2 regions of the Streptomyces sp. Da 82-17 genome follow, and region 1 is predicted to be linked to the other one. Evidence: riboswitches for the same ligand, from Rfam matches in the RefSeq annotation. Region 1 holds a riboswitch; the other holds the start of a gene.
What was found. Region 1 has a riboswitch for glycine ahead of gcvP (aminomethyl-transferring glycine dehydrogenase). Riboswitches for the same ligand answer to the same signal wherever they lie in the genome.
Positions count from the first base shown of each region.

Region 2: linked by a shared signal. The riboswitch ahead of gcvT (glycine cleavage system aminomethyltransferase GcvT) and the one ahead of gcvP (aminomethyl-transferring glycine dehydrogenase) in region 1 are both predicted to bind glycine.

Region 1 covers NZ_JBJURH010000014.1:185,628-201,143, forward strand. The annotation lists gene ACIDOF_RS23900 (VOC family protein) at 55-756, shown strand; gene ACIDOF_RS23905 (DinB family protein) at 1,054-1,662, shown strand; gene ACIDOF_RS23910 (class I SAM-dependent methyltransferase) at 1,741-2,457, shown strand; gene ACIDOF_RS23915 (PhzF family phenazine biosynthesis protein) at 2,660-3,469, shown strand; gene ACIDOF_RS23920 (CPBP family intramembrane glutamic endopeptidase) at 3,519-4,319, opposite strand; gene ACIDOF_RS23925 (substrate-binding and VWA domain-containing protein) at 4,489-6,255, shown strand; gene ACIDOF_RS23930 (glutamate--cysteine ligase) at 6,274-7,806, opposite strand; gene ACIDOF_RS23935 (hypothetical protein) at 8,279-8,956, shown strand; gene ACIDOF_RS23940 (DUF5999 family protein) at 9,203-9,409, shown strand; gene gcvP (aminomethyl-transferring glycine dehydrogenase) at 9,506-12,391, opposite strand; glycine riboswitch at 12,573-12,678, opposite strand; gene ACIDOF_RS23950 (PRC-barrel domain-containing protein) at 12,815-13,204, shown strand; gene ACIDOF_RS23955 (DNA polymerase IV) at 13,108-14,757, opposite strand; gene ACIDOF_RS23960 (MerR family transcriptional regulator) at 14,829-15,506, opposite strand.
Region 2 covers NZ_JBJURH010000001.1:151,503-167,018, forward strand. The annotation lists gene ACIDOF_RS00675 (trimeric intracellular cation channel family protein) at 1-501, opposite strand, end outside; gene ACIDOF_RS00680 (ABC transporter ATP-binding protein) at 921-2,084, opposite strand; gene ACIDOF_RS00685 (ABC transporter ATP-binding protein) at 2,144-3,241, opposite strand; gene ACIDOF_RS00690 (ABC transporter permease) at 3,238-4,239, opposite strand; gene ACIDOF_RS00695 (ABC transporter substrate-binding protein) at 4,353-6,113, opposite strand; gene ACIDOF_RS00700 (ABC transporter permease) at 6,216-7,226, opposite strand; gene ACIDOF_RS00705 (enhanced serine sensitivity protein SseB C-terminal domain-containing protein) at 7,780-8,553, opposite strand; gene ACIDOF_RS00710 (enhanced serine sensitivity protein SseB) at 8,745-9,539, opposite strand; gene ACIDOF_RS00715 (AAA family ATPase) at 9,662-10,306, opposite strand; glycine riboswitch at 10,585-10,679, shown strand; gene gcvT (glycine cleavage system aminomethyltransferase GcvT) at 10,839-11,960, shown strand; gene gcvH (glycine cleavage system protein GcvH) at 12,015-12,395, shown strand; gene glyA (serine hydroxymethyltransferase) at 12,409-13,671, shown strand; gene ACIDOF_RS00735 (L-serine ammonia-lyase) at 13,855-15,225, shown strand; gene ACIDOF_RS00740 (DMT family transporter) at 15,313-15,516, opposite strand, start outside.

The sequences.
Region 1 (15,516 bases):
GTGCGGGCCTCGCCGTGTGGGCCGGTGTCGGGGGGCGTGCCTAGGATCGGTTGCATGGCGCTGCGTCTGGGGCTGGTGAACGTCGGGGCGGTCGATGTCGCCCGCGTCGTGCGGTTCTGGGCGGAGGCCTTGGGGTGGCCGGCGTACGACGGCGGGGCGAGCGCGTACGTGGGGTCCGGCGGGCCGGTGGGGATCGGCGTCGTACCCGTACCGGAACCGAAGCGCGCGGCCAAGAACCGGCTGCACCTCGACCTCGCGAGCAGTTCCCCGGCCCATCAATCGGAACTCGTCGCCCGGCTCCGGGCGCTCGGCGCGACGCCCGCCGACGTGGGCCAGGGCGACGTGCCGTGGACGGTGCTCGGCGATCCGGAGGGCAACGAGTTCTGCGTGCTCGAACCGCGCGACACGTACCGGGACACCGGGCCGATCGCCGCCGTGGTCGTCGACTGCGTGGACCCGCGCGCGATGGCCCGCTTCTGGAGTGCGGCGACCGACTGGACCGTGCACGAAGTGGCCGACGGGCAGGCGGCGTTGCGGCACCCTGAGGGGGTCGGCCCGTACCTGGAGTTCCTCCGCACCCCCGCCCCGAGCACCCTCCCGGACCGCCTCCGCCTCGCCCTCCTCCCCCACCCCGACGCCGACCGCGCCACCGAGCTGGCCCGCCTGGGCACCCTCGGCGCGACCGACCTGGGCCACGGCGTACTGGCGGATCCGGAGGGGCATGAGTTCTGCGTCCTGGGGACGGGCGGCTCGTGATACGGAAGGCCGATGACCTTCCACGACGAGCCTTTCGACGAGCCTCTCCACGACGCGTCCGGCAGCCTCGACGGCTCCGGCCACGACAAGCCGCGCCTGGCCGTCCGCTGCCGCCGCAACCCACACGGAAACCCACGGCCCAAGGCCCACGGCCTACGGCCCACGTCCCGGAGCCCACAGCCCGGAGCCCCGAAAGCCGCCCGGCCGACGCCCAACGAACCTACGCACCTACGCACCTACGCACCTACGCACCCACTCCCGGGCCCACCGACCCGCCCCAACCGCCAGACTGGGCCCATGACTTCACTCGTACCCCCGACCGACTCGAAGACCGAGCTCCGCTTCTATCTGCAGTCCGCGCGGGACGCCCTGCTGTGGAAGCTGGAGGGGCTCTCCGAGTACGACGCGCGGCGGCCGCTCACGCCGACCGGCACGAATCTGCTGGGCCTCGTCAAACACGCGGCGACCGTCGAACTCGGCTACCTCGGCGACACGTTCGGCCGCCCGCACGGCGAACCCCTGCCCTGGGTCGCGGAGGACGCCGAGGCCAACGCGGACATGTGGGCCACCGCCGACCAGTCGCGGGAGTTCGTCGTCGGCCTCTACCACCGCGCGTGGGCGCACGCCGACGCGACGATCGACGCGCTGCCCCTCGACACCGTCGGCACCGTGCCGTGGTGGCCCGCCGAACGCGCCCGACTGACGCTGAACCACGCCGTCGTACGCGTCATCGCCGACACCCACCGGCACGCCGGCCACGCCGACATCCTGCGCGAACTCCTCGACGGCTCGGTCGGCATGGGCGCCGGCAACACCAACATCCCTCCGGGTGACGACAGTTGGTGGCAGGACTACCGGGACCGCCTGGAACGCGCCGCCCGAGCGGCCGACAAGCCCACAACTTAGGCTCTGAGCAGGCGATTCGGGCTCGGCCTCGGCGGACCGGCCCGGCCGTTGTCAGACCCCTCCCCTAGGCTCGCCGACGTGACCGAAACCGCCCAGCCGCCCCCTCAGCGAACCGTCCACCGAACCCTCCCGTCCCACCTCGACGCGATCCGCGAGTCGTACGACACGGTCGCCGTCGACTACGACCGGCAGGTCAAGCCCCCGGCCGAGCTCGACCCGCTGTCGCGGGCCCTGCTGTCCGCGTTCGCCGAGGTCGTACGGGCGGACGGGCTCGGGAGACCGGTCGTCGACGTCGGCTGCGGGCCGGGCAAAGTCACCGCGCACCTGAGGGAGTCGGGCCTGCGGGTGTACGGCATCGACCTCTCCCCGCGGATGGTCGAGCTGGCCGCGCGCCGCCGAGGCGCGGAAGAGCACACCCGCTTCGCCGTCGGCTCGATGACCGCCCTGCCCGTGCGGGACGGCGCACTCGGCGGCATCCTCGCGTACTACTCCACCCACCACCTGCCGCCCGAGGCGCTGCCCGGCGTGTACGCCGAGTTCCGCCGCACGCTCGCCCCGGGCGGCACGCTGATGCTGGCGGGACACGTCGGCGCCGGCCTCCACTTCCGCCCCCAGCAGGCCTACGGGCACCCGGTGTCGTACGAGTCCCACCTGCTGCCCGCCGACGAGATCGCCCAACTCCTGGTCGGCGCGGGCCTGTTCATCACCTCCCGCACCGACCAGGCCCACGAGGGCGACGCCAGACGCTCCTTCGCCACGTTCCTGGCCAGACGGCCGGCCGACGCCCGAACGTGAAGCCGCCCGAGCGTTCAGCCAGACCGAGCGTGAAGCCGACCCAGCGTGAAGCCGGACGGAGCGTGAAACCAGACCGATCCTGAAGCCGACCGAGCCTGAAGCCGCCACCGACCACGCACCACAGGCAACGCCCCGGAAAGGAGTCCACCCGTCCCGAATTGGCCTTGGCCGGGTCCGGACCGGCCCCCGTAGCGTCCCCGGTATGCGGATTCGAATCGTCGACGCCTTCACCGACCGACCCTTCGCCGGAAACCCCGCCGGCGTGCTCCTCCTCGACGCCTTCCCCTCCGACGACTGGCTGCAGAACGTCGCCCTGGAGGTCAACCACGCCGAGACCGCCTTCGCGCACCCGCTGCCCGAAGGCGGCGAGGCCGACTGGGCGCTGCGCTGGTTCACCCCGGCCACCGAGGTCGACATGTGCGGCCACGCCACCCTGGCCACGGCCCACGTGCTGCGCTCCACCGACGCCGCCGACGGCCCCGTGCGGTTCGCCACCCGCTCCGGTGTGCTGACCGCCACCGCCCACGACGACGGTTCGATCACGCTCGACTTCCCGACCGCGCCGCTCACCGAAGTCGCCGTCGACCCGGCCATCGGCAAGGCCCTCGGCGCGGAGCCCGTCGCCGCCGTCGACACCGGGCGGAACGTCGGCGACCTGCTCGTCGAGCTGGCCGACGAACAGGCCGTGCACGCCCTGCGCCCCGACCACAAGGCGCTCGTCGCCCACTCGGAGCGCGGCATCATCGCGACCGCCCGCGCCGAAGACCCCACCCGCGGCTACGACTTCGTGTCCCGCTGCTTCTTCCCCCGCGTCGGCATCGACGAGGACCCGGTGACCGGCAGCGCCCACACCGCTCTCGCCCCGTACTGGTCGCAGCGGCTCGGCCGGGACGAGCTCACCGGACTGCAGGCGTCCCCGCGCTCCGGCCGGGTCCGGACCGCGCTGCGCGGCGACCGCACTCTGCTCACCGGGAGCGCGGTCACCGTCATCGAGGGCGAACTCCACGCCTGACCGGGCGACTTGAGCGCGACGATCCACCGGTCACGGCTGCCCACGCGCATCAAGCCGTGGGCAGCCACCCCACCTTCCCCGCGAGCAGCGCGTACCCCACGAACGCGCCCACGTCGAGCAGCGTGTGCGCGACGACGAGCGGGCCGACCCGGCCCCACCGCCGGTACAGGTACACGAAGACCACCCCCATCACCATGTTCCCGACGAACCCGCCGATGCCCTGGTAGAGGTGGTACGAGCCGCGCAGCACCGAACTCGCCGCCATCGACGCCCCCGGCGACCAGCCCAACTGGTCGAGCCTGCGCAGCAGATAGCCGACGACGATGACCTCCTCGACGATCGAGTTCTGCGCCGCCGACAGGATCAGGACCGGGAACTTCCACCACACCTCCGGCAGCCCCTCCGGCACCACCGTCAGATTGAAGCCGAGCGCCCGCGTGGCCAGATAGAACGCGATGCCGGTGCTGCCGATGCCCGCCGCGATCAGCGCCCCGCGCCCCAGATCCGGGAGCGGCCGCCGCCGGTCGAAGCCGATCACGCGCAGCCCGGCGCCCTCGCGCAGCAGCAGATGGGCGACGAGCGCGACCGGCACCAGGGCCGTCGCGATGCCGAACAGCTGCCAGGCCAGATCGAGCCACGGACGGCCGGGCGCCGCCGAGGAGTTGAGCGTGGCCGCCTGGTCCTTCAGGCCCCCCGGCTTGGTGGCCGACCCGACGAAGCTGATCAGCGCGGACACCGCGCTCGCGCCGAGGGACAGCGCGAGGACGAGCAAGGTCTCGTCCCGGAAGATCCGTCTTGTCGGTCGTTCCGGGCGAAAAGAACCGGCCACCGACTCTGCCTCCGACTGCACTCCTGCCTCCATCTGTTCAATCCCACCGCATCCCCATCCTCGCCCCGCTAGGGTCTCGAAAGCAGGTACGAAGATCGTGCAGGACCGAGGGGGAGCGTACGTCGACGCGAGGCGGGCCGCCTCGTTCCGTTCGCCCGGTCGCTGCGCCTGAGGAGGGGCACCAACCGTCATGGGACGTCACCAATCGCCCGCACCGTACGCGACGGACGTGGCGCGATCGCGCCCCCGCGCCCGCCGCCGCACCGTGGCCATCGCGACGGTCCTGGTGCTCGGCGTGGCGACGGGGGCCGGAGTCGCAGCCAAGCAGGGCCTCCTCACGTTCGCCGGCGCCTGCGAGGACGACGCGGTCCGGGTCGACGTCCTCGCCTCCCCCGACATCGCCCCCGCCCTGGACGAGGCAGCCGACCGCGCCCGCGACCAGGACGTGACGTCCGACGGCCGCTGTCTCGACGTACGGGTGCAGTCGAAGGAGGCGCACAAGGTGGCCGGATCCCTGCAGGCCACCGACTCACCGGAGTTCGAGGTGTGGGTGCCCGACTCCGACCTGTGGGTGGACCGGGCGGGCCTCGGCGACGACGGGGTGCCCCTGACCCCGGCGGGGAACATCGCGTCGTCGCCGGTCACGATGGGCATGGTGCCGTCGGCCGCCGACTCGGCGGGCTGGCCCGAGAAGCGGTACACGTGGGCCGAGTTGACCGCGCTCGCCACCGAGGACGACAAGGTGCGCCTCGGCGCCGCCGACCCCGCGCGCAGCGCCAGCGGGCTGCTCGCGCTCACGAAGATCGGCGAGTCCGCCGCGAAGGCCGAGGGCCCGGAGAGCGACACGCAGGTCGCCGCCACCGCGAAGCTGCTCGCCCAGCGCGTGTCCGACAGCGACACCCACGCCCTGGAGACCGTGGCCCGCGACGACTCCGGCACGGAACAGGGCAACCCGCGCCGCAACCAGGCCCTGATCGTCTCCGAGCAGGCCGCGTTCGCGCACAACCGGTCGGCGAACCAGGACGGCCGGCTGGAGCTGTTCTACCCGAAGGACGGCGCGCCCCGGCTGGACTATCCGTACACGCTGGTCGACGAGCCCGGCATGTCCACCGACGAGAGCCGGGCCGCGCTGCGGTTCATGACGCTGCTCGGCGAGGAGGACAGCCGCGGCGTCTTCGAGAAGCACGGATTCCGCACCGGCACGCAGGACCCGTCCGAGGACCTGGTGACGGCGGCGGGCGGCCGCGAGCCCCAGCCGTACGCGACGGCGTCGGCCGAGCCGCCGTCGCCGAAGGATCTGCAGGCCACCCTCGGCATGTGGACGATCACGGTGCAGAGCGCCCGGCTCACCACCGTCGTCGACGTGTCGAACTCCATGGGCCGCACCGTGCCCGCCCGCGGCCAGTCCCGCCTGGAGGTCACCAAGGCCTCCCTGACGAAGGCGCTGTCGCAGTTCACGTCCGAGGACGAGATCGGCGTCTGGGAGTTCGCCACCTACCTCGACGGCGAGCGGGACTACCGCAAGCTGGTCGACACCCGCCGACTCGGCGACAGCGCCGGCAACGGCACCACCCAGCGCGAACGCCTCATCGCCGCGTACGGCGCCCTCCAGCCGAAGCCGGGCTACACCGGCCTGTACGACACGACCCTCGCGGCGTACAAGGACGCGCAGAAGTCGTACGTGAAGGGCAAGTTCAACGCCCTGGTGATCCTCACCGACGGCGCCAACCAGGACCCGGGGTCCATCAGTCGCGCCGCCCTCGTCAAGGAGCTGAAGCGGCTCGCCGACCCGAAGCGGCCCGTCCCGCTGATCGCGATCGCCGTCGGCCCGGACGCCGACAAGAACGAGGTCCAGGAGATCGCGGCGGCCACGGGCGGCACGGGCTACCAGATCGACGACCCCGCCCAGATGCAGGAGGTCATCCTGAAGGCGATCATCGCGGCGGGCGGCAACTGACGCCTGGGGAGGGCGCGTTCACGATCCGGCCGGCTCCCCCGGAGCGAGCTCCGACAGCAACCCCACCGGCCACGTGTGCACCGGCTCCCCCGACCGCATCAGCTCGCTGTACCGCCGCGTCGTCGCCGCCAGAGCCTCCTCCCGCGCGAGCCCGCCCCGCACCGCCCGGTGGAAGGTCGCCGCCTGCCACGAGGCTCCGTTGGCCCGCCGGGTGCACCGCCCCTCGATCACACCGAGATACAGATCCCGGTCCCCCGGCTCCACCCCCCACGCGTCCAGGCCCGCCGCCGCCAACGGCAACAGCTCGTCCCGTACGAGATCGACCGCCGGCAGCAGCTGCGTACCGCCGAACCGGCCACCGCGCGGCCACTCCAGCTCGGCCTCGATGCCGTACCGGCAGGCCGCGTCGAAGTTCCGGGCCGCCGACGCGAACGGCAGCCGCGACCACACCGGGCGCGCGTCCTCCGCGAGCGCCCGCACCACGCCGTAGTAGAACGCGGCGTTCGCGATCACGTCCGTGACCGTGGGCCCCGCGGGCAGCACCCGGTTCTCCACCCGCAGATGCGGTACGCCGTCCACCACCCCGTACACCGGCCGGTTCCAGCGGTAGACCGTGCCGTTGTGCAGCGCCAGCTCGGCCAGGCTCGGCACACCGCCCTCGTCGAGCACCCGCAGCGCGTCCTCGTCGTCGCAGATCGGCAGCAGCGGCGGAAAGTACCGCAGGTTCTCCTCGAAGAGGTCGTACGCCGAGGAGATCCACCGCTCCCCGAACCACGTGCGCGGACGCACCCCCTGCGCCTGCAGCTCGGGCGGCCGGGTGTCCGTGGACTGCAGGAACAGCGGCGGCCGCGACTCCCGCCACAGCTCGTGCCCGAACAGGAACGGCGCGTTCGCCCCCAGCGCTATCTGCACCGCCGCCACAGCCTGCGCCGCGTTCCACACATCCGCGAACCGGTCCGGCGTCACCTGCAGATGCAGCTGTACGGAGGTGCAGGCGGCCTCCGGCGCGATCGACGCCGACGTGCACACGAGCCGTTCCACGCCCTCGATGTCCAGGGTGAAATGCTCGCCGCGGGCCGCGACCATCTGGTCGTTGAGCAGCCGGTAACGCTCCACCGTGGAAAGGTTCCTGAGCACCAGATCGTCCTCGCCGAGCGTCGGCAGAATACCGATCATCACGATCCCGGCGGCGACCTCGTTGGCCTTTCGGTGGGCGTACCCGAGCCCCGTCCGCAACTCCTCCGCGAGCTGATCGAAAACCCGGCCGTGCAGTCGGTGCGGGGCAATGTTGACTTCCAGGTTGAACATGCCGAGTTCCGTCTGAAAATCACGGCTCGCGATACGTTCCAGCACTTCCGCATTCAGCATCCTCGGCAGCCCCTCGGGCCCCGCCAGATTCAGCTCTATCTCCATCCCCATCAGATTCCTGGGACGGTCGAAACGCTCCTCGTCGAGGAGTCGCCGCAGCGCCGCGAGACACTGCTGCACCTTCCTGCGGTACCGCTGCCTGTCGGCCAGGTCGAACACACCGGCCGCGACCTTCTCCCCCATCGAAGCGTCCCTCCTCGATAGATAACGCCCCGCACATGCCCACGGGCCACTAAGCTCAACCCTGTGGCCGTCCGGCACATTCAAGGGGCAAGAGACAAAGTGCAGTTGCTCGCCGAACATGCCTCGTGAAAAACGCCGACGACATCAGGCCGACCCCTCGCGGAACAGATCCCGAGGTCATGCGCGGGGCCTCCGTAAAACCCCCGGGCACACCCCGTATTGAGCAGACCGAATAACGTCTTGCGGGCCCTCACGGAAGCCGATAGACGAAACAACGACTGAACACCCGTCGTATAAACTCCGCGAACGAGACGGAGAGTTGGCGCTCCCGGGACGGCGTTCCGGACCGGTTCCCCGCCCCGCCGTCCCCCAGAGCCGACAGCGTCGTCCCGCTCTGCCCCGTGCGCCCCACCGCCACCCGCGCATCCGCGCATCGCGCACGCCCAGCCTGTCGAACGAGAGGCGACCCATCATGCCGCTGCACTTCACGACCGCTCCCGCGCCCGCCCTGCGCAGCGTCCTAGCGGCACTCGGCTCCCCCACCGCCGTGCGCGAGGCGCGCACGCCCGCCCTGTGCTCCGCCACCGGCCCCGTGCGGCCCGAACTCGCCCTCCCCGTCCACGTGTTGAGCCGCACCGCCCCCGCCGGCGGCCCGCCCCGCACCCGGCACACCGGCTGGCGCTTCCTGCTCCGCACCGGCAGCGACGACACCCGCGGCCGCAACGGAGACCGCAACGGAGACCGCACCGCCGACCACAACGGAGTCCGCACCGTCGCCGCCCCGGGAGACCGCACGGTCGCCGCCGCCGACACCCGGCTCACGCCCGACGGCTGGACGTTCTCCCACTTCCTCGAAGGCCCGTACGTCACGTCCGCCGAAAGCGCCGTACGCCAGGCCGAAGCCCTGCCCGCCGCCTACCAGCCCCGGCTCCTGTCCGTGCCCGAGCTGTACATGCTCACCCTGTGGCTGCACGGCGACCCCGCCGCCGACCCCGGCGCGGGCCCGCTCCGGCCGACCGACCTGCTCGTACCGCTGGCGCCCGCGCCGCCCGGGATCGCCGCGCACCTCCCGCACCGGGCCGCGGACCTCCTGCCGGTCCTCACCCACCGGATCAAACCCGCACCGCCCCTGCTCGGCTCCCCCGCCTGACCGGCCCGACCGGACTAGCCCCATCCGGCCACCCCGAACCACCCGAAGAGACAACGGAGTTGGCTGAACCGTCCGCACGAGTGACGCGTCCTACTCCGGTGTGGAGCGCTGCCGTCAAATGCCTGCGGATTCACGTCTGTAGGGCAACACTTGGATCGGACCGACACACAAACGGGGGGCGGTATGAACGCCGCATCGAGTCGCAGGACGCAGATCCCAACCACGACGGACCGAAAGAACACAGCCATGTGCCAGCACCAGCCACCCTGCCCCACAGCCGAATCCGCCGACCGGGAGGCCGCCCGGCTCGTGGCGCACCACCCGGAGCAGGGCTGGAGCCTGCTGTGCAACGGAGTCCTGCTCTTCGAGGACACCGGTGAGCTGCTGCCGGACGGGCAGATCATCGCCCCGCACCGCCCGCTCGGCACCGACCAGGTGGTGCGCGCCGCGTAGAGGGCGCCGCAGGCGTACCGAACACAACGGGCCGGCCCGGAGATCACTCTCCGAACCGGCCCATTTCTGTGCCCGAACCGCCTCAGGCGGCCAGGATCAGCTCTCGTACGCGTCGATCGGCGGGCAGGAGCAGACCAGGTTGCGGTCGCCGAAGGCCTGGTCGATGCGGCGCACCGGCGGCCAGTACTTGTCGGCGGCCTCGACACCGGCCGGGAACGCGGCCTCCTCGCGGCTGTACGCGTGCTCCCAATCGCCCGCGAGCACGGCGGCCGTGTGCGGGGCGTTGCGCAGCGGGTTGTCCTCGGCGGGCCACTCGCCGGAGCCGACCTTCTCGATCTCCGCGCGGATCGCGATCATCGCCTCGCAGAACCGGTCCAGCTCCGCGAGGTCCTCGCTCTCCGTCGGCTCGATCATCAGCGTGCCGGCCACCGGGAACGACATGGTCGGCGCGTGGAAGCCGTAGTCGATCAGGCGCTTCGCGATGTCGTCGACGGTGACGCCCGTGGCCTTGGTCAGCGGGCGGATGTCGATGATGCACTCGTGCGCGACGAGGTTGCCGGGCCCGGTGTAGAGCACCGGGAAGTGCGGCTCCAGGCGCTTGGCGATGTAGTTCGCGCCGAGCACCGCGACCTGCGTGGCCCGCTTCAGGCCCTCGCCACCCATCAGCCGGACGTACGCCCACGAGATCGGCAGGATGCCCGCCGAGCCGAACGGCGCCGCCGAGATCGGACCGACCCCCGTCTCCGGGCCCGCGGCGGGCTGCAGCGGGTGGTTCGGCAGGTACGGGGCGAGGTGCTCGCGCACACCGACCGGGCCGACGCCGGGGCCGCCGCCGCCGTGCGGGATGCAGAACGTCTTGTGCAGGTTGAGGTGCGAGACGTCGCCACCGAACCGGCCCGGCTTGGCAAGCCCCACCAGGGCGTTGAGGTTCGCGCCGTCCACGTACACCTGGCCGCCCGCGTCGTGCACCTGCGCGCAGATGTCGGCGACGTGCTCCTCGAACACACCGTGCGTCGACGGGTACGTGATCATCAGCACGGCGAGCTCGTCACGGTGCTTCTCGATCTTGGCGCGCAGGTCCTCGACGTCGATCTCGCCGTCGTCGGCGGTCTTCACGACGACGACCTTCATGCCGGCCATCACGGCGCTCGCGGCGTTCGTGCCGTGCGCGGAGGACGGGATCAGGCAGATCGTGCGCTGCTCGTCGCCGTTGGCCCGGTGGTACCCGCGGACCGCGAGCAGACCGGCCAGCTCGCCCTGCGAACCGGCGTTGGGCTGCAGCGACACCTTGTCGTAGCCGGTGACCTCGGCGAGCCGCTCCTCCAGCTCACGGATCAGCGTCAGATAGCCCTGCGCCTGCTCGGCCGGCACGAAGGGGTGCAGCGCGCCGAACTCGGGCCAGGTGACGGACTCCATCTCGGTCGTCGCGTTCAGCTTCATCGTGCAGGAGCCGAGCGGGATCATGCCGCGGTCCAGGGCGTAGTCCCGGTCGGACAGCTTGCGCAGGTAGCGCAGCATCGCCGTCTCGGAGCGGTACTGGTGGAACACCGGGTGCGTGAGGTACGCGTCGGTGCGCAGAAGGCCCTCGGGCAGGGTGTCGGCGACGGCGGAGTCGAGCGCCTCGATGTCGCCCTCGACGCCGAACGCGGCCCACACGGCGGCCAGTTGGGCCCGCGTGGTGGTCTCGTCGCAGGCGATCGACACGTGGTCGGCGTCCACGAGGCGCAGGTTGACGCCGCGCTCCCGCGCCGTCTCCACGACGCCCGCGGCCCGGCCGGGCACGCGCACGGTCAGGGTGTCGAAGTACGTGCCGTGCACGATGTCGGCGCCGCCGGCCTTCAGGCCCTCGGCGAGGATCGTGGCGTACCGGTGGGTGCGCTGCGCGATGTCCTTGAGGCCCTGCGGACCGTGGTACACGGCGTACATCCCGGCCATCACGGCGAGCAGCACCTGCGCGGTGCAGATGTTGCTGGTCGCCTTCTCGCGGCGGATGTGCTGCTCACGGGTCTGCAGCGCCAGGCGGTACGCCTTGTTGCCGTCGGCGTCCACGGAGACGCCGACGAGGCGGCCGGGGAGGCTGCGGGCGAACTTCTCGCGCACCGCCATGTATCCGGCGTGCGGCCCGCCGAAGCCCATCGGCACGCCGAAGCGCTGCGTCGTACCGACCGCGATGTCCGCGCCGAGCTCGCCGGGCGAGGTCAGCAGCGTCAGCGCGAGCAGGTCGGCGGCCACGGTCACGACCGCGCCCAGCTCGTGCGCCTGCTCGATCACCGGCTTCAGGTCGCGTACGGCGCCGGAGGCGCCCGGGTACTGCAGCAGCACGCCGAAGACGCCGCGCTCGGCCACCTCGGCCGGGATGCCCTCGCTGAGGTCGGCGACGACGACCTCGACGCCGGTCGGCTCGGCCCGCGTCTCGATCACGGCGACGGTCTGCGGCAGGGCGTCCGCGTCGATCAGGAAGACGCCGTCCTTGACCTTGCCGACGCGCCGCGACAGCGCCATGGCCTCGGCGGCCGCGGTGCCCTCGTCGAGCAGCGAGGCGCCGGAGGTGGGCAGCCCGGTCAGGTCGGCGACCACGGTCTGGAAGTTGAGCAGCGCCTCGAGCCGCCCCTGCGAGATCTCCGGCTGGTACGGGGTGTACGCCGTGTACCAGGCGGGGTTCTCCATGACGTTGCGGAGGATCACCGGCGGCGTGAACGTGCCGTAGTAGCCGAGGCCGATCATCGGGGCGAGGACCTCGTTGCGGTCGGCGAACGACCGCAGTTCGGCGAGGACTTCGGCCTCGGTGCGCTCGGCGGGGAGCTGCAGCGCCTCGGCGCTCTTGATGACGTCCGGCACGGCGGCCGCGGTGAGCTCGTCCAGCGAGCCGTACCCGACCTGGGCGAGCATCTTGGCGCGGGCCTCGGCGTCGGGGCCGATGTGGCGCTGCTCGAAGGGGATGCCGCGCTCCAGCTGGGAGAGCGGAATGCGAGGGGCGTTCATTTGCGGAGGCCTCCTGGTCGATTGCGACCTACGAGGGGCACCACGGCGCGGGTACCCGGACGGCCTCCCCCTCTGTCATCTCAACCTGAGAGCTTCACCGGACCGCCCGCTCGCTGCGACCCGGCTTTCACCGTCGGTGAGAGCGGAAGCCGTCGACACCCGCTCTGCTTTCCAGAGTGACCTCGTCCGTGCGGTACAGGTGCCTGAGAGATTCCGGGGAGGATTTGCTCCTTCGGCGCCTCCGATCAGCGTCTTCGTCGATCGGAGAGCTCTCCCGCACGGGGTCAGCAGCCGTGGCCAGCCTACCAGCGCGGACATCCGGCCAGTCAGGGAGAGCCGGACCCATCGAGGCTCGAGTGGCCTTCGCCGGAAAACTGCTCTTTCGTAGTGATGACGGATGACTCGCGACCTTCTGGAGGGACCGTGCAGACCGACATGGATCCGCGGAGCCTGATCGGCCGGAAGGCGTTCGACCGCAACGGCTCCAAGCTCGGCACCGTGGACGAGGTCTATCTCGACGACGCCACCGGCACCCCGGAGTGGGCGGCGATACGGACGGGGCTGTTCAGCCGGGACGCCTTCGTACCCCTGGAGCCGAGCGAGCTGGTGGAGGGCGCCCTGCGCGTCCCCTTCGAACGCTCCCTGATCAAGGACGCCCCCGACTTCGGCGTGGGCCGCCACCTCTCACCCGAGCAGGAACTGCAGCTCTACCACCACTACGGGATCGACGTCTCCGCCCCCATGGAAGAGCCGCCTCCGGACCGCGACTTCGGCCGCATCGCCGGCGCGGAGGACCCGGACGCCCCCGCCTGAGCCGGAGAAGCCCCGGCCCGACCGGCCGCCTCCCCCTCCGCCCGCGGCTCCGCCCGAGCCGCGTGCACGCCCTCACCCTCCGGGACGGGGCCGTCCGGCGGGACCACCAGCGGCAGCGGCTCCCCGGGCTCCAGGAGCGGATCGTCGCTCCGGAACGTCCGCACCCGCCCCGGCGGCGACCACGGCGTCTCGAACCGCACCGTGACCCGCCCGAGCCCGCTGCCCTGCACCCATCCCGGCCCGAACTCCGCGTGCCGGACGTCGTGCCCCGCCAGCCAACGCCGCTCCGCCGGGGCCTCGACGGCCGCCTCCGGCCCCGGCACGCCCTCCCCGGACACAGGGCCCGGCCCTTCCCCCTCGGCCGCCTCCTCGCCCCGCTCCCGCCGTTCCAGCTCCTCCTTGCCCTGCGTCTCCTCGGCCGGGGCGTCCTGCGCGTCCTGAGCCGCCTGCGCCTCGGCCTGAGCCACCAGTGCCGCCGCCTGTGCCGCCTGCGCGAAGAGGTCCTCCTGCGTGTAGTCGGCGAGCCCGGACACTCCCACCCCGAGCAGCCGCACCCCGCCCGTGGTGTCCACGGACTCCAGCAGCCGCGCCGCGGCCTCCCGTACGACACCGGGGTCGTCTGTGGGGCCGCGGAGGGTCTCGGATCTGGTCAGCGTCGAGAAGTCGTACCGCCTCACCTTCAGGACCACCGTGCGGCCCGAGTGCCCGCCCGCGCGCAGCCGCTGCACGCACCGCTCCGCGAGCCGGTCCACCTCGAGGCGGACCCGCACCCGGTCGTGGATGTCGATGTCGAAGGTGTCCTCCACCGACACCGACTTGGTGTCCCGCTCGGCCACCACCGGCCGCTCGTCCCGCGCCAGCGCCATCTCGTACAGATGCCCGCCGTGCGCCTTGCCGAGCAGCCGCACCAGCTCGTCCTCACCGGCCTCAGCGAGCTCGGCGACGGTGACGATCCCGGCCCGCCGCAGATGGTCCCCGGTGACCGGCCCGACGCCGGGCAGCGTCCGCACCGACATCGGCCCGAGCAGCTCCCGCTCGGTGCCCGGCACGATCAGCCGCAGCCCGTCCGGCTTCGCCTCCTCCGAGGCGATCTTCGCGACCATCTTGGACGCGGCCAGACCCACCGACCCCGTCAGCCCCGTCACCTGCCGTATGTCCGCCCGCAGCTGCTCCCCCACGGCCCGGGCCGACGCCTCGTCCGAGGCGACCCCGCCGGCCTCCAGGTCCACGAACGCCTCGTCCAGGCTGAGCGGCTCCACCAGCGGCGAGAGCCCCCGCAGCAACTCCATGACCTGCTCGCTGACGTCCCGGTAGAGCCCGAATCTCGGCACCAGATACGCGGCGTTCGGCGCCAGCCTGCGCGCCTGCCCCATCGGCATCGCCGAGTGCACCCCGAACCGCCGGGCCTCGTACGACGCCGTGGCCACGACACCGCGTGGCCCGAGCCCGCCCACGATCACGGCTTTTCCGCGCAGGCTGGGCTTGGCCGCCTGCTCCGCCGATGCGTAGAAGGCATCCATGTCCAGATGCAGAATCGTGGGCGTCGATCTCACAAGACCGAGCTTGCCCTACGCCACTGACAACGCGGCGCGTTCAGCCCCCGCAGGCCCCGGCGCGCCCGCCCTCAACCGGCGCGATTGCGGCGCCGGGCCAGCTCGTCCATGGGGTTGTGCCCGATGAGCGTCTCTCCGGTGTCGATGCGCTCGCCGTGCAGCTGCGACAGTGCCGCCTCCACGTCACGCCACACGACGCCCACGGCGATCCCGAAGACCCCCTGGCCGCCCTGGAGCAGATCCACGACCTCGTCGGGCGACGTGCACTCGTAGACCGTCGCACCGTCGCTCATCAGCGTCATCCGCTCCAGGTCCGCGAACCCGCGGTCGCGCAGATGCTGGACCGTCGTGCGGATGTTCTGCAGCGAGACGCCCGTGTCCAGGAAACGCTTCACGATCTTGAGCAGGACCACGTCACGGAAGCTGTAGAGCCGCTGGGTGCCCGATCCGTACGCGGGCCGCACGCTGGGCTCCACGAGCCCCGTACGCGCCCAGTAGTCCAGCTGCCGGTAGGTGATGCCGGCCGCGGCACAAGCCGTCGGCCCTCGGTACCCCACCTGTTCCGGGGTCATGTCCACCCCGCTCAGTGCAGGCCGCTGAGGCCCCTGCCCGACTGCCCTGCCGTGGAGCGGATACGGCCCGCTCTCTCCCGGACTGCGCCCGGAAGCTCCCCCAGCCGTACCGTCGCCGCTGCTTCTCACGCCGACCTCCGTCCTTGACCTGCCTTCTCGACGGTAGGCAGTACCCATGGGTGCGTCA
Region 2 (15,516 bases), on a different contig from region 1:
GGCGCCGACCATCGCCGGCACGGCGTACAGGTCACGGTCCCAGCGCAGCAGCGACGGGACCTCGTTCGCGAGCACGTCGCGCAGCACACCGCCGCCGACCGCCGTGGCCAGGCCGAGCGCGGCCGACGAGGTGAGGCCGAGCCCGTACTCGTACGCCTTCACGGTGCCCGTGACGCAGAACAGGCCGAGGCCGGCCGCGTCGAAGACGTTCACCGCACGGTTGATCCGCTCGACCTCCGGGTGCAGGAAGAAGACGAGCGCGGCGGCGAAGAGCGGCATGACGAAGTAGCCGAGGTCCGTGAAGGCGGCCGGGGGCACGGCGCCGATGATCACGTCCCGGAAGATTCCGCCGCCGAGCGCGGTGACCTCGGCGAGTACGGCGATGCCGAAGACGTCGAAGTTCTTGCGTACGGCCAGTAGGGCCCCGGAGATGGCGAAGACGAAGATTCCGGCCAGATCGAGGCTGTGCTGGACGGAAGGGGTGAAGAGGTCCTGGAACACGGGGTGAATTGTGCACGGTCCGTGCAGGTGCGGCTCGCCACGCCCACCCCAGGGGGCTCCGCCCCCGGGCCCCCGCTCCTCACACGCCGGAGGGGCTCCTCAGGGGCCGTCGTTCGGCTTCCCCACCGTCGTGGTGACCGCTGTGCCCACCCGTTCCGCCCTGCGGAACGCCTGCCCACAGCGGGGGGCGGGGGGGAGGGTGGGATCCCGCCCCAACCCCACCCACCCACAGCGGGGTGCGGGGGCCCGCCCTCGTCCCCGCCCACCCGCGGCGGGGCAGGGGGCAGGTGGGGACGTGCCCCGATAGGGGCGCGGGGAACTGCGCGACCAGCCACGACGGCGGAAAAGCCGACAACGAACCCCGCTAGCCCCTCCGGCGATTGAGGAGGCGGGGGGCCGGGGGCGGAGCCCCCTGGGGGTCAGGACTCGTCCGTGGTGGGGGTCGCGTTCTCCGGAACCTCCACCCCCGCCGTCTCCGCCGCCTTGACCGCCGCGGTCAGCAGAACCGTGTCCTGCGGCGCCTGGTCCGCCGCGTTCTCCGGGTGGTGGCAGGCCACCTGGTGCCCCGTGGCCAGGGAGAGCAGCGGCGGCTCCGCCGTCTTGCAGATCTGCGTCGCCTTCCAGCACCGCGTGTGGAAACGGCAGCCGCTCGGCGGGGCGATCGGGGACGGCACGTCACCGCGGAGCAGGATCCGCTCGCTCTTCGCCGCCCGCCGGCGCGGATCCGGTACCGGCACCGCGGAGAGCAGCGCCTTCGTGTACGGGTGCATGGGCGACTCGTACAGCGACTTGCGGTCCGCCAGCTCGACGATCTTGCCGAGGTACATCACCGCGATCCGGTCCGAGACGTGCCGGATGACCGACAGGTCGTGGGCGATGATCACGTAGGTGAGGCCGAGCTCCTCCTGCAGGTCGTCGAGGAGGTTGACCACCTGGGCCTGGATCGACACGTCGAGCGCCGAGACCGGCTCGTCGGCGACGACCAGCTTCGGCTTGAGGGCCAACGCCCGGGCGATGCCGATGCGTTGCCGCTGGCCGCCGGAGAATTCGTGCGGGTAGCGGTTGTAGTGCTCGGGGTTGAGGCCGACGACCTCCAGGAGGCGCTGGACCTCCTTCTTGACGCCGCCCTCGGGCGTGACGCCCTGCAGCTTGAACGGCGCCGAGACGATCGAGCCGACGGTGTGCCGCGGGTTCAGCGACGAGTACGGGTCCTGGAAGATCATCTGGACGTCGCGGCGCATCGGCCGCATGCCGCGCACGCCGAGGTGCGTGATGTCCCGGCCCTCGAACTCGACCGTGCCTGCGGTCGGTTCGAGCAGGCGCGTGATCAGACGGCCCATGGTGGACTTGCCGCAGCCGGACTCGCCGACGACGCCCAGGGTTTCCCCCGAGCGCACGTCGAAGTCGATGCCGTCGACGGCCTTGACCGAGCCGACCTGCCGCTGCAGGACGCCCTTGCGGATGGGGAAGTGCTTCTGCAGTCCGCTGACCTTGAGCAGCACCTCGCCGGGCGCGGGGTCCGCCACGGTCGACACCGAGCCGGTCTCGGGCGCCGGCGGACGGTCCTCGTTGTTCTCGCGCATCTCGCGGAGTTCCCCGTCGTCGGTACGGGCTTCGCTACGGTCTTCGCTTCGCTCTTCGCTCACAGCTTGGGCGCAATCTCTTCGGTCCAGATACGTTCCCGCTGTTCCCGCGTGAGGTGGCAGGCGCTCCAGTGGCCGGCGTCGCTCTCGGCCAGCTCGGGGCGGACCGTGCGGGTCACGTTGTCCTTGGGCAGGTCCGCGTACGGGCAGCGCGGGTTGAAGGCGCAGCCGGACGGGATGTTGATCAGCGAGGGCGGGGAGCCCTTGACCGGGATGAGGCGCTCGGTCTGCTCCTTGTCGATGCGCGGCATCGAACCCAACAGGCCCCAGGTGTACGGGTGTTGGGGCTCGTAGAAGACCTTCTCGGCGGGGCCGCGCTCGACGCAGCGGCCGCCGTACATCACCAGGATGTTGTCCGCGAGCTCGGCGACCACGCCGAGGTCGTGGGTGATGATGATGACGGCCGAGCCGAACTCCTTCTGCAGATCGCGGATCAGGTCCAGGATCTGCGCCTGCACCGTCACGTCGAGCGCGGTGGTCGGCTCGTCGGCGATGAGGAGTTCGGGGTTGTTGACGAGCGACATCGCGATCATCGCGCGCTGCCGCATGCCGCCGGAGAACTCGTGCGGGTAGGCGTCCACGCGCTTGTCGGGCTGCGGGATGCCGACGCGGTCGAGCATCTCGATGGCCCGCTTGCGCGCGGTCTTCTTGTCGACGTCGTGGTGGACCCGGTACGCCTCCACGATCTGCTTGCCGATCGTGTAGTACGGGTGCAGGGCCGACAGCGGATCCTGGAAGATCATCGCCATGTCGCGGCCGCGCAGCCGGCGCACCTCGTCCGGGTCGCTGGACAGCAACTCCTTGCCGTCCAGCCAGATCTCGCCGGAGATCTGCGCCTTGCGCTTGCCGTACTGGCCGGCGGTGTGCAGGCCCATGATGCCGAGCGAGGTCACGGACTTGCCGGAGCCGGACTCGCCCACGATGCCGAGGGTCTGGCCCTTCTCCAGCTGGAAGCTGAGGCCGTCGACGGACTTCACCAGGCCGTCGTCGGTGGGGAAGTGCACCTTCAGGTCGCGTACTTCGAGGAACGCGGAGGGTGCGGGAGAGTCGGTGACCGGCTCGCCGACGGCGGCTCCGGTCTTCTTCAGGTCGCTCATCCGAGCCTCACTCGCGGGTCGATGACGGCGTACATCAGGTCTACGAGGAGGTTGGCGATGGCGATCGCGAGTGCCGCGCACAGCGTCACGCCGAGGATCATCGGCAGGTCCTTGCCGTCGATCGCCTTGACCGCCTCGTTGCCCAGGCCCGGCAGGTTGAAGGTGACTTCGGTGAGGATGGCGCCGCCCAGGAGCACGCCGAGGTCCAGGCCGAAGACCGTCAGGATCGGGGTCATCGTGGAGCGCAGCGCGTGCCGCCTGATCACCACGGGTTCGGTGACGCCCTTGGCGCGCGCGGTGCGGATGTAGTCCTCGCCGAGCACTTCCAGCATGGTGGCGCGGGTGAGGCGGGCGTACATCGCGGCGTGCAGGAAGGCGAGCACGATCCACGGCAGGATCAGCGTCTCGATCCAGGTGCCGAGGGAGTCGCCGGCGGTGAGGGTGTCGTCGATGTGGATCCAGCCGAGGCTGTGGACGAAGATGCCCATCATGATCATGCCGGTGAAGAAGATCGGCATGGAGACGCCGGAGAGCGCGGCGACCATCGCCGAACGGTCCCAGATGGTGCCCCGCTTGAGCGCGGAGACCACACCGCTGGTGACACCGCCGAGCAGCCAGAGCACGGCCGCACCGCCCGCCATCGCCATGGTGACCGGAAGCGCGTCCTTGAGGGTGTCCCAGACGGGCGCTTCGGTGCGGAACGAGTAGCCGAGGCAGGGCGCGGGGCACTGGGTGACGTCGTCACCGTTGGCGAACGTCCGGCCGAACGGGATGCCTCGTACGAATTCCCAGAACTGCACGAGCAGCGGGTCGCTGAGGCCCAACTTCTGCCGGATGCCCTCCAGTTGCTCGGCGCCGGAGTTCTTGCCGGCGAAGAGCACGGCGAGGTCCTGGCCGGCCCACTTGGGCAGCATGTAGAAGATGACGAAGGTCGTGAGCAGCACGACCAGCACCATCACGATGACGGCGCCCAGGCGCCGGATGAGATAAGCAAGCACTGTGCGCGGCCCGTCGGCGGCCGGATCTCCGGGTTGCGGGGATCCGGCCGCCGACCGGGGCCATCACCTGCCCTTCGGACTGGCGGGGTTCGGCGAGAGGGACGGGCTGACGACTACTTCTTGCCGAGCATGATGTAGTCGTAGCGGCCGCTGTAGGCGGCGGAGGAGTACACGTTGGTCACGTCGTTGCCGCGCCAGGTGATGTTCTTCTCCTGCAGGAACGGCATCCACACGGCCAGGTCCATCACACGGTGGTTGAGGTCGGTGTAGATCTTGGCGGCGTCCTCCGGCGACTTGGCCGCGATGGCGTCGTCGAAGTACTTGTCGATCTTCTTGTCCTCGATCTGCGCCTCGTTGTAGTTGCCGTTCTCGGCGATGAAGCGGCTGTCGAAGAGCGGCTGCGCGAAGCCCTGGCCGGACGGGAAGTCCGGGCCCCAGCCGCTCATCACCATGCCGTAGCCGCGCTTCTTGGTGACGGCGGGCGAGCCGGTGATGGAGGACGACTCGGAGCCGAGGATGGTGTCGACCTCGAGCTTGATGCCGACCTTGCCGAGGTCCTGCTGCAGCTGCGTGGCCGCTTCCTTCTCACCGGGGTTGTCGGTCCGCGCGGTGATCTTGGTGGAGAAGCCGTTCGGCTTGCCGCACTTCTTCAGCGCGTCCTTGGCCTTGGCGGCGTCCGGCTTGCCCTTGCGCTCCAGGACGCCGTACGGGTCGTAGTCGTCCGCGCCCGGGATGGACTTGGGCAGCGCGTTGGTGGCGATCTCGCCGGCCGCGAGCTTGCCGCCGCGGGTCTTCTGCAGAGCGGCGAAGTCGGTGCCGTAGAAGACGGCCTTGCGGCACTCGACGTTGTCGAGCGGCTTCGTCTTGGTGACCAGGGCGACGTACCGGATGAAGTCCGTCTCCATGTTGTCGACGTTGGCCTTGTGGTCCTGAATGGCGGTGATACGGCCCGACTGGGTCATACCGGTGCCGTTCATGTCGATGTCGTACTCGCCCGCGATCAGCTTCTTGTCGTTCTCCTCCTTGTTGGCGGAGAAGGTGACGGTGACCTTGTCGGGCAGCGCGGGGCGGACCGGGTCCGAGGACTTCTTCCACGCCTTGTTGCGGACGAGAGTGAGGCTCTTGCCGGGCCGGTACGACTCGAACTTGTACGGGCCGGACGAGAACGGCATGTTCGCGTACTTGGCCTTGGTGTCCTTCTCCTGCTTCACGGGGGAGCCGGAGGGCATGGCCAGCATGTTCTCGAAGTCGCTGTTGGGCTGCGGCAGCTTGAAGATGATCGTCCGGTCGTCCGGGGTCTCGATCGCCTTCAGGCCGAGCTTGTCCTTCGACTTGTCCTTGTACGGGCCCTCGTACTCGCCCTTGGGGTCGAGGACCTGCTTCAGGTAGGCGGGGCCGCCGGTGATGACCTCGGTGGCCCAGATGCGCTCGATGCCGTACTTGATGTCCTTGGAGGTCAGCTTGGAGCCGTCCTCCCAGGTCAGACCCTCACGCAGCTTGTACGTGTAGGTCTTGCCGTCGTCGCTGATCTCGGCCTTGGACTCGGCGAGGTCGGGGACGAGGTTGTTGGAGGCCTCGCCGGGCTTGGTGTCGTACGTGACCAGGGTGCGCGTGTAGTAGCGCATGAAGTCCCAGGTCATGCCGTAGTAGGCGCGCTGCGGGTCGGCCGAGTCGATGGGCTGCTTCGCGATGAACTTGAGCGTGCCGCCCTTCTTGTTCGACTTGTTGGCGATCTTGCCGATGCCCGCGTTGTAGCCGGCACCCTCGCCGCTCTCCTCTTCGCCGCCGCCACCGCCGCAAGCCGTGGTGGTCATCAGGGCGGCTACGACGAGCGCCGCACCGGCGGTGAACCTGCGTTTCGTGGAAGTGGGCATTTTCTCGCATCCTCCGAGATTCTCGGTCCTCGGCCATGACTGCCTCGGAACCTTGGGAAGAGCCACCTGACGGTGCGGCAGGGGCAAGTCAGATGTGGGGAGTTAACGGGTTCCCTTGGGGTCCAGGGCGTCGCGCAGCCCGTCGCCGAAGAGGTTGAAGGCCAGCACGGTCAGGAAGATCGCCAGACCGGGGAAGACCATGAACATCGGATCGTGCTCGTACACGCTGAGCGCGTCCCGGAGCATGCCGCCCCAGGAGGCGGTGGGGGGACGGACACCGGCGCCGAGGAAGCTGAGCGCGGCCTCGGTGAGGATGTTGGTCGGGATCATCAGCGTGGTGTAGACGGTGATCGGCGCGACCAGGTTCGGCAGCAGCTCGCGGAAGAGGATGTGCCTCGATCCGCCGCCCAGGCTGCGGGCCGCCTCGACGTACTCGCGCTCGCGCAGGGACAGCGTCTGGCCGCGCACGATGCGTCCGATGTACGGCCAGCCGAAGAGGCCGATGACCAGGATCAGGGTGGCGATCCGGACGCCGCTGCCGCTCAGGCCGAGCAGGTCGTCGGGGAGCACGGAGACCAGGGCGATGATGAAGAGCAGCTGCGGGAAGGAGAGCAGCACGTCCATCACGCGGCTGATCAGCGCGTCCACCCAGCCGCCGAAGTAGCCGGCGATGATGCCGAAGAGCGTGCCGAGGACGACGGCGACGAACGCGGCGAGCACGGCGACGAGCATCGAGATGCGGGCGCCGTAGACGATCCGGCTGAACACGTCGCGGCCCGTGTTGGGTTCGACGCCGAACAGGAAGTCGCCGCTGATGCCGCCGAGGGCGCCCTTGGGCAGGTTGGTGAGGTCCTCGAGCTGGTCGAGGTGCCCCTCGTTCGGCGGGTGCCCGAAGAGGCTGACCAGGAGCGGGGCGAAGACGCTCACGAGGACGAGCAGCACGACAACGATGCCACCGGCCAGGGCGACCTTGTCCTGCTTCAGGCGGTTCCAGGCGATCTGCTTGAGGGAACGCCCTTCGACCTTCTTCGCCTTGGACTCGGCCGCGGCCTCCGCCTCTACGGGCGCGGACTTGTCCACGTCCGTGGGTGTGTCATGCATTGGCGCCGTCATCGTGGCAGGGACCCCTCTCAACCGGTGGTGACCGGCCCACACTTGCCGCTGTAGCGACTGGTTCCTATGCGTGGCGCGAGCGGCACCGGCGCTGTGGCCGGTTTGGTCTCAGGCAGCTCGCACACAGGCCCGAAAGGCCGTACATGCGGGGAGTCTTCAATGTGTCCGCGATCACCCGCCAGTGCTGGCCGGGAATGGATGCGCAACCGTGATGTGGCCAGCAGACTTCCGTTATGCGAACGCCGAGGTCTCCCTCGCGGGGGCGCAAATTCGGTCAACTGGCCGTATAGGGGCCTAAGTTGTGGGCGCTTCCCACTCCGTGGGCGGGGGGTTTGATCAACTCGCCGGGGGTGCGGGCGAGTTGCCGCTTTGGGGTCCGTTTTCCCCTACCCGCCCCTTCCCGAAGGTCGGCAGTCGTTCTTCTGCGGCGCCGCGGGCGAAAGACGGCCGGGGATTGGCGGCGAAGCCCCAACCCAGGGGCGCGGGGAACTGCGCGAGCAACCAGCGCGGCGCCGCAGACGGAGGAGTCGCCGGGAAGGGGTGCGGGGCCCTGTCAGTACGGGCCCTGCGGATAGCCGTACCCCGCTCCGCGCGGAGCGACATGCGCCTCGCGGTCGTAGAACGGGCGGGCGTTCGCGCGGAGCCACATCGCGACGGGGTCGTACGCGTCGGACAGCGCGACCGTCGAGACGGGCAGGCCCTCCGGGACCGCGGCGATGGACTGCTGCATCATCGCCCGGACCGCGTCCACGGACGCCGCGTCCGTGCCGTACACGTCCAGGCCGATGGCCAGATACGGCGCACCCACCGCGGGCTGCACCCACGCGCGGCGCAGCGACCGCACGACCGGCGTGCGGTGCGCGTTCTGGGTCAGGTGGGCGTAGAACTGGGGGATTTCCACGGCCGGTTCGGACAGCCGCAGGGGTCCTGCGGGGGCCTTGTCGAGGCCGGTCGCGATGCGCCGCAGGTCGAGCCAGGGGATGCCGACGCCGCCGCCGGGCGCGTGCGGGTTGAGCCACAGGCCGTAGTGGTCGGGGAAGAGCGTGCGGGCGACGTCGACGCCGGTGACGACTTCGTGCGCCCGGTTCCAGCCGGAGGCGGCGAGCTCCTGCGCGGAGGTGACGCACGGCGCGTAGCCGTAGCCCTCCACGTCCATGTTCCCGTACTGGGCGTCCGGGGATCCGGCCTGGCCGTGCCAGAGGAGCATCCACACCTGACCCTCGGCGAGCGCGCCGAGCAGCGCTTCGTAGGCGTCGTACCGCCCGGGTGTGACCTGGCGCAGCATGTGCTCGACCGTTCCGGCCGCAGCCGTGCCCGACGCACTCACTAGTTGACCGCCCCTTCGCCCCGTACGCATCGACTGCTTTCCCCGACTCTCCCCGAGCGGGACGCCCGGGCCTCGACGGGGACACCCGGGTTATGAAACCAGCTTATGCGGCGTGCTCCGCAGCGGCGCTCCACAGCCCGAATACCGCCCACAAGTGGAATTCAAGCCTCCGCGAGCGGTCGGGAACAGCGTCAGCCCTCCGCGTAGAACGGCCGCAGCTTCTCCCGCATCCAGTCCCCCACCGGGTCCTGCGCCACGTCGAGCAGCACCAGGTTCACCGGCCACGCCACCGGCACCCGGCCGAGCGCACGGCCCAGCGCGTCCATCGGCAGGTTGCGGTCCGAGCCCTCCCAGCGGGACAGCTCGACGCCGACGAACATCACCGGGCTCTCCCCCTCGATGCTCGCGAGGCAGCGGCGGGCACTGCGCACCACGCCCGTCGCGGCGAACTCCTCGCCCGCCGCGGACAGGAAGTCCACCGGGTCGTCCTGCCAGTCGGGCTCGAAGAGCCGGACCCGGCCGCCGGTCGCGGGGCCGTCCAGCTCGGTGCGCCCGGTGCGGCACAGCTCCGCCACGGCGGGCGGCGGCAGCGGCACCCCGACCGTGCCCTCGGGGTTGACGGCGATGCCGAGCAGCGGCGGAAGCCCGCGGGCGAACTCCACGGCGGGCGCCACCGTGAACGCCATGTGGTCCCCGGCCACCCGCTTCAGCTCGGCCTCGGAACTGAAGACCGGCACGTACGCGGCGCCGCCGATGTCCATCGTCGGCAGGTCGAGGTTCGGGCTGTCCTTGCTGCCGCCGTTGGGCAGCGGCACCCACACCCGGCTGCGGCCGAGCACCTGCAGGATGCGGCCGCCCGCCGACTGCGGTCCGGGCTCCGCCGCGGCGCCGAGCGAGGCCGCGAGGACCTCCTCCAGCTCGTTCGCCGGCCAGCCCCCGTACGGATGCCCCTCGGGCCCCTGCGCACCCTGCACCGGAATGTCCATCTCGTACCTCTGCCGCCCTGCTCAGCTCTGTGTCACAGCATCTGTCCGACCGCAGACCCGGCCCCATGTCCGACCTGCGCCACAGACCCTAACGCCCGCCCCGGGCCGCGCAGTCCGCGCGGTCAGCGGCCGAAGCCGATGCCCCGCAGGCCGTCCGCCGCGTCCCGGTCGAGCAGCACCGCCGACGCGCAGCCCGCCGGGATGCGGCCCCGCTCCGCGTCCCGGACCAGGCGGCCGACGGCCCTGCGGTGCCGCGCGAACGCGTACCGCGAGACGCCGCGGCCGCGTTCGCGCTGACCGGCCAGGGCCGTGTCCGGCTGCACGTCGAGCAGCAGCAGGTGCAGGGCGCGGCCGCGGCGGTGCGCCTCGCGGGCGAGCCAGCGGCGCACCCAGGACTGCGTGCCGCAGTCGTGCACCACCACGCTCGCGCCCGCGCGCAGGGCCCGGCGCAGCGACGCGTAGTGCGCGACCCGGACCAGCGGGCGGTACAGCGCGTACGGCAGGAAGCCGGGCATGCGGCGGGACCAGCGGTCGCGGGCGTCCTGGGAGTCGAAGCGCGGCCCGGCCACCACGCGGTCGATCAGCGTCGTCTTGCCGCTGCCGGGCAGACCGGAGACCACGACGAGGTCGCCCTCGCCGAAGGACAGCTGGCGAGGCACCCGCCCGGCGCGGTCCCGCAGGTCGCGGACGACCGGCGCGGGACAGTTCGCCTGCACCGCGGCAGCACCCGGCTGCTCGGGCACCGTGACGCCGTTCGTCGCGGTCATCGCCGGATACGCGCTGGCCTTGTGCACCGTGATCGTCCTCCCCGTTCGGTCACGCGACTCTTCCCCGCCCACTGTAAAGAGACGGTAATGGGGCACAAGCGGATTACGGCATCAGCTGTGCCACAACCCCTCGTCACTTGTGCCACAGCCGCTGGCGGACCTCCGGCGACCGGGCCCGGGCCCGCGCTTCCGGAGGGGACGGTCACAGATCCGCAGCGGCCCGGCCGCCCCGCCCGGCGGCGTGCAATGATGTGCGGGCCAACTCCATACCGGCCGCTTGAATCCGCGCGGGAGAGCCCCCGACCAGCATCGGGGCGCCGAAGGAGCAAGATCCTCCCTTGAATCTCTCAGGCCCACATACCGCGCGGGCGAGGCAGATCTGAAAAGCGAGCCGCGCTGTGTGGCTCCACCCAAGGTGCAAGCCGGGCTCCCGGCGAACCTCTCAGGTTGTGAATCCCAGGTTGTGAGACCGCGGGTTCCGATGACAGATGGGGAGGACGACCTCGCCAGTCATGCCCCGGGAGCCATACACATGAGCCAATCCGTATCGCCGCGCCGTACCGCGCTCGACGCGCTGCACCGTTCGCTCGGCGCGACCATGACCGACTTCGCGGGCTGGGACATGCCGCTGCGCTACGGCAGCGAGCGCGACGAGCACAACGCCGTACGCACCGCCGCCGGCCTCTTCGACCTGTCCCACATGGGCGAGATCACCGTCACCGGCGCACAGGCCGCGGCCCTCCTCGACCACGCCCTGGTCGGCAACATGGGCTCCATCAAGCCCGGCCGCGCCCGCTACACCATGATCTGCCGCGAGGACGGCGGCATCCTCGACGACCTGATCGTCTACCGCCTCGAGGACGAGACCTACATGGTCGTCGCCAACGCCTCGAACGCCCAGGTCGTCCTCGACGCCCTCACCGAGCGCGCCGCCGGCTTCGCCGCCGAGGTCCGCGACGACCGCGACGCGTACGCGCTGCTCGCCGTCCAGGGCCCGCACTCCCCCGCCATCCTCAAGGCGGTCACCGACGCCGACCTCGACGGCCTCAAGTACTACGCGGGCCTGCCCGGCACCGTCGCCGGCGTCCCCGCCCTGATCGCCCGTACCGGGTACACCGGCGAGGACGGCTTCGAGCTGTTCCTCGCGCCCGAGCACGCCGAGCAGGTCTGGCAGGCGCTCACCGAGGCCGGCCAGGAGTACGGCCTCGTCCCGGCCGGCCTGTCCTGCCGCGACACCCTGCGCCTGGAGGCGGGCATGCCGCTGTACGGGCACGAGCTGAGCACCGACCTGACGCCGTTCGACGCCGGTCTGGGCCGGGTCGTGAAGTTCGAGAAGGCCGGCGACTTCGTGGGCCGCGCCGCCCTGGAGAAGGCCGCCGAGCTGGCCGAGAAGAACCCGCCGCGCAAGCTCGTCGGCCTGATCGCCGAGGGCCGCCGGGTGCCGCGCGCCGGCATGTCCGTGGTCGCCGACGGCACCGTGATCGGCGAGATCACCTCGGGCGCCCCGTCCCCCACCCTCGGCAAGCCGATCGCGATGGCGTACGTCGACGCCGCGCACGCCGAGCCCGGCACGAAGGGCGTGGGCGTGGACATCCGCGGCACCCACGAGCCGTACGAGGTCGTCGCGCTGCCCTTCTACCAGCGGCAGAAGTAGTCCTCCCCAACCCGTCTGCACCACCACCTCCCCGCGTACAGGAGAATTCAGGCCATGAGCAACAACCCCAAGGAACTGCGTTACAGCAAGGAACACGAGTGGCTGTCGGCCGCCGCCGACGGTGTGTCCACGGTGGGCATCACCGAGCACGCCGCGAACGCCCTCGGCGACGTGGTCTACGTGGACCTGCCCTCGGTCGGCGACACCGTGACCGCCGGCGAGACCTGCGGCGAGCTGGAGTCGACGAAGTCGGTCTCCGAGCTGTACGCCCCCGTCACCGGTGAGGTCGTCGAGGCCAACCAGGACGTCGTGGACGACCCGTCGCTCGTCAACTCGGCCCCGTTCGAGGGCGGTTGGCTCTTCAAGGTGCGCGTCACCGACGAGCCGGAGGACCTGATGACCGCCGACGAGTACACCGAGTTCTCCGGAAGCTGAGGCGCCGTACCCCATGTCTGTGCTGAACACCCCGCTGCACGAGCTCGACCCCGACGTCGCCGCGGCCGTCGACGCCGAGCTGCACCGCCAGCAGTCCACCCTCGAGATGATCGCGTCGGAGAACTTCGCTCCGGTCGCCGTCATGGAGGCCCAGGGCACCGTCCTCACCAACAAGTACGCCGAGGGCTACCCGGGCCGCCGCTACTACGGCGGCTGTGAGCACGTCGACGTCACCGAGCAGATCGCGATCGACCGGATCAAGGACCTGTTCGGCGCCGAGTACGCCAACGTCCAGCCGCACTCCGGCGCCTCCGCCAACCAGGCCGCCCTGTTCGCGATCGCCCAGCCCGGCGACACGATCCTCGGCCTCGACCTGGCGCACGGCGGCCACCTCACCCACGGCATGCGCCTGAACTTCTCCGGCAAGCAGTTCAACGTGGTCGCCTACCACGTGGACGACGCCGGTCTGGTCGACATGGCCGAGGTCGAGCGCCTCGCCAAGGAGAACCAGCCCAAGGTGATCATCGCGGGCTGGTCGGCCTACCCGCGCCACCTGGACTTCGCCGAGTTCCGCCGGATCGCCGACGAGGTCGGCGCGTACCTGTGGGTCGACATGGCGCACTTCGCCGGCCTCGTCGCCGCCGGACTGCACCCGAACCCCGTGCCGTACGCGGACGTGGTGACCTCCACCACGCACAAGACGCTCGGCGGCCCGCGCGGCGGCATCATCCTGGCCCGCAACAAGGACTTCGCGAAGAAGCTGAACTCCGCGGTCTTCCCCGGCTTCCAGGGCGGCCCGCTCGAGCACGTGATCGCCGCGAAGGCCGTGTCCTTCAAGGTCGCGGCTTCGGACGAGTTCAAGGAGCGCCAGCAGCGCACCCTGGACGGCGCCCGCATCCTCGCCGAGCGCCTGGTCCAGGACGACGCCAAGGCCGCCGGTGTCGACGTCCTGTCCGGCGGCACCGACGTCCACCTGGTCCTCGTCGACCTCCGCAACAGCGAGCTGGACGGCCAGCAGGCCGAGGACCGCCTCCACGAGGTCGGCATCACGGTCAACCGCAACGCCGTCCCGAACGACCCGCGCCCCCCGATGGTCACCTCGGGCCTGCGGATCGGCACCCCGGCCCTCGCCACCCGCGGCTTTACCGCCGACGACTTCCGCGAGGTCGCCGACATCATCGCCGAGGCCCTCAAGCCGGGCTTCGACGCCGAGTCGCTCAAGGCCCGCGTCACCGCGCTGGCCGACAAGCACCCGCTGTACCCCGGCCTGAAGTAATCCGGGATTGTTTCGTACGCTTTTGTTCGTACGTACGAAAGGTCGGGGCACCCCGCACACTGGACAGTGCCAGTGAGCGAGGTGCCCCGCACCGCGTCCGCACACCCCGCACGTCCTGCACCGCCTTTGTTTCTCTGCGTCACCCCGGCAGACAACGGCGTCTACCAACCCCTTGGAGTTCCCGTGGCCATCTCGGTCTTCGACCTGTTCTCGATCGGCATCGGCCCGTCCAGCTCCCACACGGTGGGCCCGATGCGCGCCGCCCGGATGTTCGCCGCGCGCCTCAAGAACGAGGGCCTGCTCGCGCACACCACCACCGTGCGCTCCGAGCTGTTCGGCTCCCTCGGCGCGACCGGCCACGGCCACGGCACCCCGAAGGCCGTCCTGCTGGGCCTGGAGGGCGACTCCCCGCGCACCGTCGACGTGGAGACCGCCGACGACCGCTTCGAGCGCATCAAGGACAGCGGCCGCATCAACCTCCTCGGCGCCCACGAGATCGACTTCGACTTCGACGCGGACCTGATCCTGCACCGCCGCAAGGCCCTGCCGTACCACGCCAACGGCATGACGATCTTCGCGTACGACCGCGAGGGCGCGCTGCTCCTGGAGAAGACGTACTACTCGGTCGGCGGCGGCTTCGTCGTCGACGAGGACGCGGTCGCGGGCGAGAACCCGATCGTCCCCGACGACACCGTCCTCAAGTACCCGTTCCGCACCGGCGACGAGCTGCTCCGCCTCGCCGACGAGACCGGCCTGTCGATCTCCGCGCTGATGCTGGAGAACGAGAAGGCCTGGCGCACCGAGGACGAGATCCGCGAGGGCCTCCTCGACATCTGGCGCGTCATGCAGTCCTGCGTCTCCCGCGGCATGTCCCGCGAGGGCATCCTGCCCGGCGGCCTCAAGGTCCGCCGCCGCGCCGCCAGTTCGGCCCGCAAGCTGCGCGCCGAGGGCGATCCGCTGGCCCACGCCATGGAGTGGATCACCCTGTACGCGATGGCCGTGAACGAGGAGAACGCCGCGGGCGGCCGCGTCGTCACCGCGCCCACCAACGGCGCCGCCGGCATCATCCCCGCCGTCCTGCACTACTACATGAACTTCGTGCCCGGCGCCGACGAGGACGGCATCGTCCGCTTCCTCCTCGCCGCCGGCGCCATCGGCATGCTCTTCAAGGAGAACGCCTCCATCTCCGGCGCCGAGGTCGGCTGCCAGGGCGAGGTCGGCTCCGCCTGCTCGATGGCCGCGGGCGCCCTCGCCGAGGTCCTCGGCGGCTCCCCGGAGCAGGTCGAGAACGCCGCCGAGATCGGCATGGAGCACAACCTGGGCCTGACCTGCGACCCGGTCGGCGGCCTCGTCCAGATCCCGTGCATCGAGCGCAACGGCATGGCCGCCGTGAAGGCCGTCACCGCCGCCAAGATGGCCATGCGCGGCGACGGCTCCCACAAGGTCTCCCTCGACAAGGTCATCAAGACCATGAAGGACACCGGCGCCGACATGAGCGTCAAGTACAAGGAGACCGCCCGCGGCGGACTCGCGGTGAACATCATCGAGTGCTGAGGCCTCGCTGAGCCCTTGGGGCGTACGGAGAGGGCGCCGCGGTCGGTCGACCGCGGCGCCCTCTCCGTACGTTGTCCGCCCACCCGCTCAGTGCAGCGCCTTCAGGCCGATCACACAGCCGACGATGCCCGCGAGCAGCGCCAGCTTCAGCAGCGACACCGGCTCGCCTCCGTACACCATTCCGTACACGACGGTCAGCACGGCGCCGATGCCCACCCACACCGCGTACCCCGTGCCCACCGGCAGCGTGCGCAGCGCGAAGGCCAGGCCGGCCATGCTCAAGGTGAGGCC